DNA from 2 places in the Lysinibacillus sp. C5.1 genome. Region 2 is predicted to be linked to the other one. Evidence: riboswitches for the same ligand, from Rfam matches in the RefSeq annotation. Region 2 holds a riboswitch; the other holds the start of a gene.
The links. Region 2 has a riboswitch for FMN ahead of ribE (riboflavin synthase). Riboswitches for the same ligand answer to the same signal wherever they lie in the genome.
Positions count from the first base shown of each region.

Region 1: it holds a riboswitch for FMN, as region 2 does, so the genes downstream of both, I5435_RS06160 (ECF transporter S component) here and ribE (riboflavin synthase) in region 2, are expected to answer to the same signal.

Region 1 is NZ_CP066226.1:1,341,423-1,345,642, reverse strand. Features, by position in the region: gene I5435_RS06170 (C39 family peptidase) at 1-579, shown strand, start outside; gene I5435_RS06165 (hypothetical protein) at 920-1,078, opposite strand; gene I5435_RS06160 (ECF transporter S component) at 1,158-1,745, opposite strand; FMN riboswitch at 1,970-2,166, opposite strand; gene I5435_RS06155 (RNA polymerase subunit sigma) at 2,417-3,703, opposite strand; gene sigX (RNA polymerase sigma factor SigX) at 3,700-4,220, opposite strand, start outside.
Region 2 is NZ_CP066226.1:1,722,970-1,727,189, forward strand. Features, by position in the region: gene I5435_RS08090 (YibE/F family protein) at 1-732, opposite strand, end outside; FMN riboswitch at 1,126-1,251, shown strand; FMN riboswitch at 1,372-1,497, shown strand; gene ribE (riboflavin synthase) at 1,689-2,327, shown strand; gene ribB (3,4-dihydroxy-2-butanone-4-phosphate synthase) at 2,387-3,016, shown strand; gene ribH (6,7-dimethyl-8-ribityllumazine synthase) at 3,034-3,501, shown strand; gene I5435_RS08110 (spore germination protein) at 3,609-4,220, shown strand, end outside.

The DNA.
Region 1 (4,220 bases), 380 kb from region 2:
AACATACAATCACATAATAACGATTGTGAAAATAATTTAATGAATTATTCTCTTTATATACCTCGTTATAGTCAAAAGTTTTGTATGAATGACTGGCCAAAGGGATTACTTATTGAAGAAAGAAGTCATGACTATTGGAGCGATAGATGTTGTGGGTTGGCGTGTTTACGAATGGTTATATCTCATTATAAAATACCTATACCAACCCAATTAGAATTACTTAAAGAAGGTTTAAAAAGAAAGTATTATATTTCGAAGGGATGGTTACACCAAGGTTTAGCCGATTTAGGAGAAATGTATGGGGTGAAGGGTAAGCCTATAGTTGTTAAAAGCGGTAAACAACTTGAAAACTTGCTTGTAACAAAGGGCCCAGTAATATGTTCTATTGCTCCAAAGTTCCCTAAAAACGGAAGCAAAGGGGGACATTTGGTAGTAGTATGTGGTCGAATTCATACCTCTAAAGGAAGACTAATTTGTTTTAGAGATCCCTCTCTTTGGGGAGAAACAAATAGTATAGTATTTGAAGACAGGTTCTTTAGCAGTTTTAGTGGTAGAGCAATTGTTTTTTCTTTGGATTAATAGAAGATATGATATTTTCATTAGAACTGTACGCCTGTAATCGAATAAAGCATATAACTGACCTGGTACCTCCGAGATGCGAATAAAGTAGTATACTTATTTAAAAGAAATCTCCCACGAAAATCAAAGGTATTGTCGAAATTTGCGGGAGATTGAACAAATTTATTATCTAAACTTGACTAATTTAAGTAGCAATTCGCTTCAAGTTATTGCGTTGACAATTATCCCAATAACAGCTTCAATACCTAAACCAATGGTAAATATCATACATTTTTTCATTCCCCTCATAATTTTTTTGTTATTTTAACCTAATGACCTTGGATAATAACTTTTACTTCCCTCATACTAAATTCACCTGTAAAAAGTCAATATGGTTTGCTGGTACTTTCTTTCGATATTCTTCCATGTGAGTCGATATTGCATAACCTTTTAATGTATTTCTACTTAAATTTTGTAGTTCTTTTTTGGAAAGTAAATCTGAAATTGCAAATTTAAGCAACAAAAAAACACCTCCTAGACATAACAGTCTAATAAGGTGTCATTACTTGAACACTATCCTAAATCATACTTTTTTACGCTTATTTCGATAAATACATTGTGCGTTGTTGGTTGATCCATTTGCGCATCGTTGTGAATAACAATGCCATAATCGCCGTTAATAACACACCTTTCACGATATTAAATGGTAAAATGCCTGCAACAATCATTGTGTATAATGAATCACCAACGACTGGCTCCATACCTAAGAAATAAGTGTACATCGGTAAAAATACTGCGATATTTAACAAGCTCATGCCAACCGCCATCACAATCGTTCCTGTTGCTAATCCTCCAACAAGACCTCCAATCGTTTTAAAACGGTTAAAAATAAATGATACTGGCAAAATAAATAATATGCCTGTTACAAAGTTTGCAATATGACCAACTGGCACTCCCGTTGGCGTACCAGAGAAAATCCAATCTAAAACATTTTTAAATAGCTCTACTAAAATACCTGCTACTGGGCCCATCGTGATGGCTGCAAGTAAGGCAGGCATATCACTGAAATCCACTTCCAAAAAGGCTGGGAACGGTGGAATCGGGAAATTAAATAACATTAATAAAAACGAAATACTACTCAGCATACCAATCGTAATAAACGATTGCAGTTTGACATTTTTCTTCATTGAAAACTCTCTCCTCTTTGCTGATTCAATCTTGCAAGAAGAAAGGTTACGACGTAATCGATTGTTTTTCACGAAAAAACCCTTATGCAAATCAGCATAAGGGAGAAAAGGCATGAGTAAATAACGCCATTACTAGCTATTTTTTGTGCATAGCGTGCATTTAAAGACACACTAAAAAAACGTTCGCACATAGCTTAATTCGTAACAACGAATGACGATCGTACCTCCATCTTCTCCCATCCAGACTATACTGTCGGCCTTGGAATTACACCAAGTCAGCCATGCAAAAAAATCTTTGCACAGGTCGCGGGCTGAAGAGCCATCTAGTAAATCATGCGAGCTACTGTAGCTTACTACTACACTAGCGATTTACAACTCTATTACCGCCGGTCGGGATTTTCACCCTGCCCCGAAGATGAATCAATATTATTTTATAAACTAACTATAATGTTTTATCACATAAAAGTAAATACTTCTGCTTAAAATAATCCGATTAAATTTGTATGGTTTAATAAATCAAGCACTTTGTGAGAAATAATGGAGTAGCTTATCCGCGGAACAAAGTCACTTACCCGCGATTTATTATCATTTACCCGCGAATCAAGGTGCTTTACCCGCGGTATTTCCATTAAAAAAAACAGCTATCTACTATCTGATAGCTGTTTTCTATATTATGGCATCATTTGTTTATTGGCACCTACAGGCATGGGTAAAAACTTTGTTAAATCAAAGCCTTCCCAACTTTCCTGGACAATGTTATCTAAACGTATCTTTTTATCAAAGCTTGACGCAGTCAACATCATCGCCTCGATTAATTGTGTTGCTCGTACGGCATCCATTGTCGTTAAATCAAGTGGTGCGTCAAATGTGACCACAACCCCATCTTCTTCTTCTTTTACAGTGTATGTGACATTTTCCGGAACAACTGGCACATAAACATCATCCTTTTTGTCTCGCATCGCCAGTAGAGCCTCTGTCACAGTAGGATACGTTTGATGGAAATCAGGCGATAAATATTCAGTCCCGTTTCCCTCTGTATATAAATAATAATTGTAATGATTATCTTTTGTTAGCGCTATAGGCTCACTCGGCTCTTCTGCTTGCGAAAACTCGTAATCAGAACCATCTGCCTGTTTAATGGCAATGGCTTTATATTCGGACTCGGAAAAAGTATCTTTTAACGAGTTTAAATATTTCGTGACAGAAGCCGAAGCTACATCATAATCATTTTCTTCTGGTAATACGTGCACAAGCGTTTTACCTTCTTCTTTTAACTCACCTTTGTACGGATGATAGTCTGTTAAACCCATTGCTTCTTCATCAATTTGAGGTGCGTATTTTTCATACATTTGTAAAGTTGTTGGCTTCTTCTTCCCAAAATCAGCAATTATTTTTTTGTTCGGAATAATATAGGTCATTGGTATGCTATCAGCCTTACCACCAGGTAATCCAATTCTGAAAACGACTGCATCGACTAAATCATCTTCGTAAACAGATGTCCGCAACGATAGGATACGAGCATGCTCAGCACCAATATTCGCTTTCATTACACTATCTGCATCTGCATTTTCACTTTCTGTGACCGACCGATCCTCCTGCACAGAAGAATAATTTTCGATTGGGGCGTTTGCTTCATCCTTTACGGAAGAATTGTTCGATACATAGATGTACCCTGCTAGTGATAGGACAAAAATTGCAGCAACACTACTTAAAATAGGCCACCTACTCTTGCGTCGTTTTATAGGTTTAGTATTTTCTTGAGCAGGCAATGATTGCGCTTGTTGTTCTTTTGCCTCAGCTACTGGTTGTATCGCCTCTTGAAGATGTATGTTGTCTTGTAAACGTGCATCAGCAAGCAATCTTTTTAACACTTCGTCTTTCGAGCGGTGGTCAGTAAGCTTCGGGGCATTGTTCAACATTTGTTCAAGTTGTTCATCGTCAAATTGTTTATGCGTCATTGCCTTTTCGCCTCCTGTTCCCTAACCTGTTGTAGATGTTGCCTTAAAAACTTAATGGCTCGATGTTGCGTCGTTTTAACCTTTGCCTCTGTCCAATCAAGTATTTGCGCAGTTTCAGTAATCGACAAATCTTGGAAATAGCGCATAATAATAACCATTTTTTGATCCCCTGTACAATTTTCAAGTGCAAACTCTATCTGCTTTAATTCATCACTGGCCTGTAGCACATCTTCCGGTGATGGTGTGGTTGAATGTAATTGTTCCGTTTCCCAGTCAAAAAAATCGAGTGAATGTTTTTGGCGCACAGCCTGCTTTCGAAAATGATCAATTGCGACATTTTTAGCAATAGCAAAAAGCCAAGTTTTTTCACTGCTATTCCCTGCAAATTGTTCATAAGATCGCAGCACACGGACATAAACCTCATGTGCAAGGTCCTCAGCAAGTGTGCGATTTTTTACTAGATAAATAAGAAACTGGAACACGTCTTGATGGTATGCATCGTATAGTCGATGGAACA
Region 2 (4,220 bases):
TTGCATTTCCTCATAACGTAGGCCGTTTTCCGATGTTATCCATAACACGAAAAAGGTAATAAGTAATGAAACGAAAGTGCCTAGTATTGTTGCAAGCATAGCAGCATAGGTTTTTTCATTTAATCCATTAATAAGAATCAATGAAACACATGTAAATAATAGAATACATACACCACTGACAAATACTAAACTAACGTTAGCGTGTTTTATATATAAATCCAATGCGAATGATAATATTAGTGCATTCACCATCAAACTGATGATTGATAATAAGCCCTGTCTTTTTCCAACAATCAGTAAAGAAAAAATAAAAATCCATGCAACCACTAATACGTACTGGTCACGTTTGACGTCTAAAATCGTACCTGTTAAAGTCCCGTTATTATCTGTATTTGCCTTAATAGAGACAAATATTTTATTCCCGACCTTGTATTCGTGATCAAAAGCGGCAGAAGAAGAATACTCATTTATTAAAGAAACAAGCCGCCCCTTATCTTTTCCATTTTTTAGTACTGCTGTGATCCGCTGCGTGTATAAATAATCGTCATTACTGTACATATCTGAGACAGATGTTGAATCTTCCAATTCTGTTTTTATAACTTCTGCGATTGGACGCTCATAAAATGTTTCGTTATGTTGAACGAAAATAACAGAAGCTATAAAGCATAGTACCAAGAAAAAAATTATTACTATCCGTTGGGTTGATATTGTATTAAAAATAGTAGTAAACAATAAAAAAACCTCCTATGAGGGGAATTTGACAATGCCAGTAACAAGCGACTGTGTTATATGAGTAGCGTTGAATAATAACACACACTAACATTCCAATTTTTAGATGTCAAGCTGGTTATATGTGGTCATGTAAGAAGTAACGCTTATAACAGATGAAAGTTTCTTTTAAGAAACAATGAAGCATACATTGATGGTGTTTTAAATTGGATATAGCCTAAAGATATAGTCATGAAAGTATTTGTTAAAGAGCTTTATCCAAACAAAGGATAAATCATTATTTTAAATCTGCTCGTATAGTTTGTGTGCCAAAGTAAGTAAGGATCTGAGAATATTAATAAAATTTTAGGTGGATAATCTATTAAAATAATGTTATCGTATGAAGTAACTAAATAATATATCCTTCAGGGTAGGGTGAAATTCCCAATCGGCGGTGATGAAGTAATTCAAAGTCCGTGAGCGCAAGCTGATTTGGTGCAAATCCAAAACCGACAGTTACAGTCTGGATGGGAGAAGGGTGAAAGTATAAGCTTTTTAAATTCGTATGACTTTAAAAGGTCTATTTGGCTACGCTTATATAGCATACTACTTCCCATCGCTTCTGTTGGGAAGTTTTTTATTTAGGCAAAAATTGAATAAATATCTGTTCTTCGGGGTAGGGTGAAATTCCCAATCGGCGGTGATGAAGCAATTCAAAGTCCGTGAGCGCAAGCTGATTTGGTGCAAATCCAAAACCGACAGTGATAGTCTGGATGGGAGAAGAACAATGAGATGGCAGCCTGTGGAAAATTTTTGTATCCACTAGGTTTATTTCGTGACGTCTTATGGACAAGTACTCCCAAAACCCCTTTTATGTGAAAGGGGTTTTTTGTTTGTTTCGATTATAAAAAATGAAAGGGGAATTAAAATAATCACTATCAAAAGGTTTACGACATAGGGTTAAGAAAGTAGGTGGAAAATTGTTTACAGGTATTATTGAGGATATTGGTACAGTAAAAACCTTGCAAAGCGATAGGAGAAGTATGGAAATAACGGTGATTTCGCCCAAAATAGTGGCGGATGTGAAGCTTGGGGATAGTATAGCCGTAAATGGGGTTTGTTTGACAGTAACTCATTATAATGACCAAGAGCTAACAATGGATGTAATGCCTGAAACAGTGAAAGCGACGAATTTACAGCAACTAACTGTTGGAAATGCGGTCAATTTAGAGCGTGCAATGCCAGCCAATGGACGATTTGGTGGCCACTTTGTTTCAGGGCATGTAGATGGTGTAGGGAAAATTTTACGTAAACGTCCAATGGCAAATGCGGTCTATATTGAGATCGAACTTTCAGAAGACTTAACAAGCTATTGTATTCCTAAAGGTTCAATCACAATTGATGGAACGAGTTTAACGCTCTTTCATGTTGAAAAAAACAGTGTCACAGTATCGCTTATTCCACACACATACAAAGAAACCGTACTAGGAATTAAAAATGTTGGGGCACTAGTCAATATCGAAACCGATTTAGTAGGCAAATACATTATTCACCAGCTAAAGGGTAGTCAGCAATCGTCGACTATTACAAAAGATTACTTAGCGAAGCATGGTTTTTAACCTGCTATAGAAAGAAAAAACATAATTTATAAAGTGATATCTATTAGGAGGTGGCAATGTTGCTACATTCAATTGAAGAAGCGATTGCCGATTTAAAACAGGGCAATATGATTGTTGTCGTGGATGATGAAGACCGTGAAAATGAAGGAGATTTACTGGCCCTTGCAGAGTTCATGACACCAGAAACGATTAATTTTATGGCGAAATATGGTAGGGGGCTTATTTGTACACCCATTTCACAGCAGCTTGCACAAAAATTAGCGTTGCAGCCAATGGTCGTAGATAACACTGATAATCACCAAACAGCGTTTACTGTCAGTATTGATTATAAAGAGACAACAACAGGCATTAGTGCGTTTGAACGTGCTTTGACGATTCAAAAAATGCTAGCGTCACATGCACAAGCATCGGATTTCCGTAGACCTGGACATGTTTTTCCGCTAATAGCAAAAGACAATGGGGTATTAGAGCGTCGAGGGCATACGGAAGCTACTATCGATTTGGCTAAACTTTGCAACAGTGTACAAGCTGGCGTGATATGTGAAATTATGGGCGATGATGGGGAAATGTTACGCTTTGATGATTTAGTGAAATATGCAAAAAAACATAAATTAAAAATGATTTCGATTGACGCATTAGCAACATACCGTCGTCAACATATGCAAATAGAAAATTCACTTACTATGTAAAAGAGGAGAATGAAATGATGGGCAAAACATTTGAAGCACAATTAATTGGCAATGATTTAAGAATAGCGGTGGTTGTTGGTCGTTTTAATGAATTTATAACAAGTAAATTATTAAGTGGTGCATTAGATGGGCTAAAGCGTCATGGTGTAGACGATGATTTAATAGATGTTGCGTGGGTACCAGGTGCATTTGAAGTACCGTTTATCGCAAAGCAACTAGCTGAAACGAAAAAATATGATGCCATTATAGGTCTAGGTACAGTTATTCGTGGCTCTACAACGCATTATGATTATGTGTGTAACGAATCAGCTAAAGGCATTGCAAACGTATCGCTTTCGACAAATGTACCAGTGATTTTTGGTATTGTCACAACTGAAAATATTGAACAAGCGATTGAACGTGCTGGAACAAAGTCTGGCAATAAAGGTTATGATGCAGCGATGTCTGCAATTGAAATGGCTAATTTACAAAAAATGATTGGCTAAAAGGATGCATGGTCGTAAAATTTATTGCATAATTTTTTGGACATTGGGAAATATATGTTTATAAGTATTTTAGTAAAATAATTTGTTTGAATTTGGTTCAGTAGGAGATGAGGAATATTCAATCAATAGAACAAGAAATCGAATTGAAAATGTTGAAAGAATTATTTCAACGCTCTGCTGACGTAATTTTTCAATCTTTTACCTTTCAACAACAGCATGTTTATTTTATTACATGTGAGTCGATGGTCGATCAGTTTTTATTGAATAAGGTCATTATCGATCGAGTTCAATCTTTGTTTGAAGACAGCTCTGTAAACTTATTAGAGGAAAAAATAAAAAACGATTTACACATTCCTAATCTTCAAAAAGTAACCAATTTAGATGATGCTATTACGCGTGTATATTCAGGGTTTGTTTTGCTTTACTTTGAAGGGGAAAAAATTTTATTTTCAAGTAAAATTACAAAAAAACCAAATCGAAATCCTGAAGAAACAAAGCAAGAACTAGTGGTAAAAGGGCCGAGAGATGATTTTATAGAAGATGTTTTTATTAATGTGGCCTTAATTCGTAAGCGATTGCCTACAAATTCTTTATGCGTGGAAACAGTGGAAGTCGGAAAGCGCTCTAAAACGACAGTGGCTGTCCTATACATGGGTGATATAACGGACAAAAATATGGTCACGGAACTAAAAAAGCAATTAAGGAAAATTAATACAGAT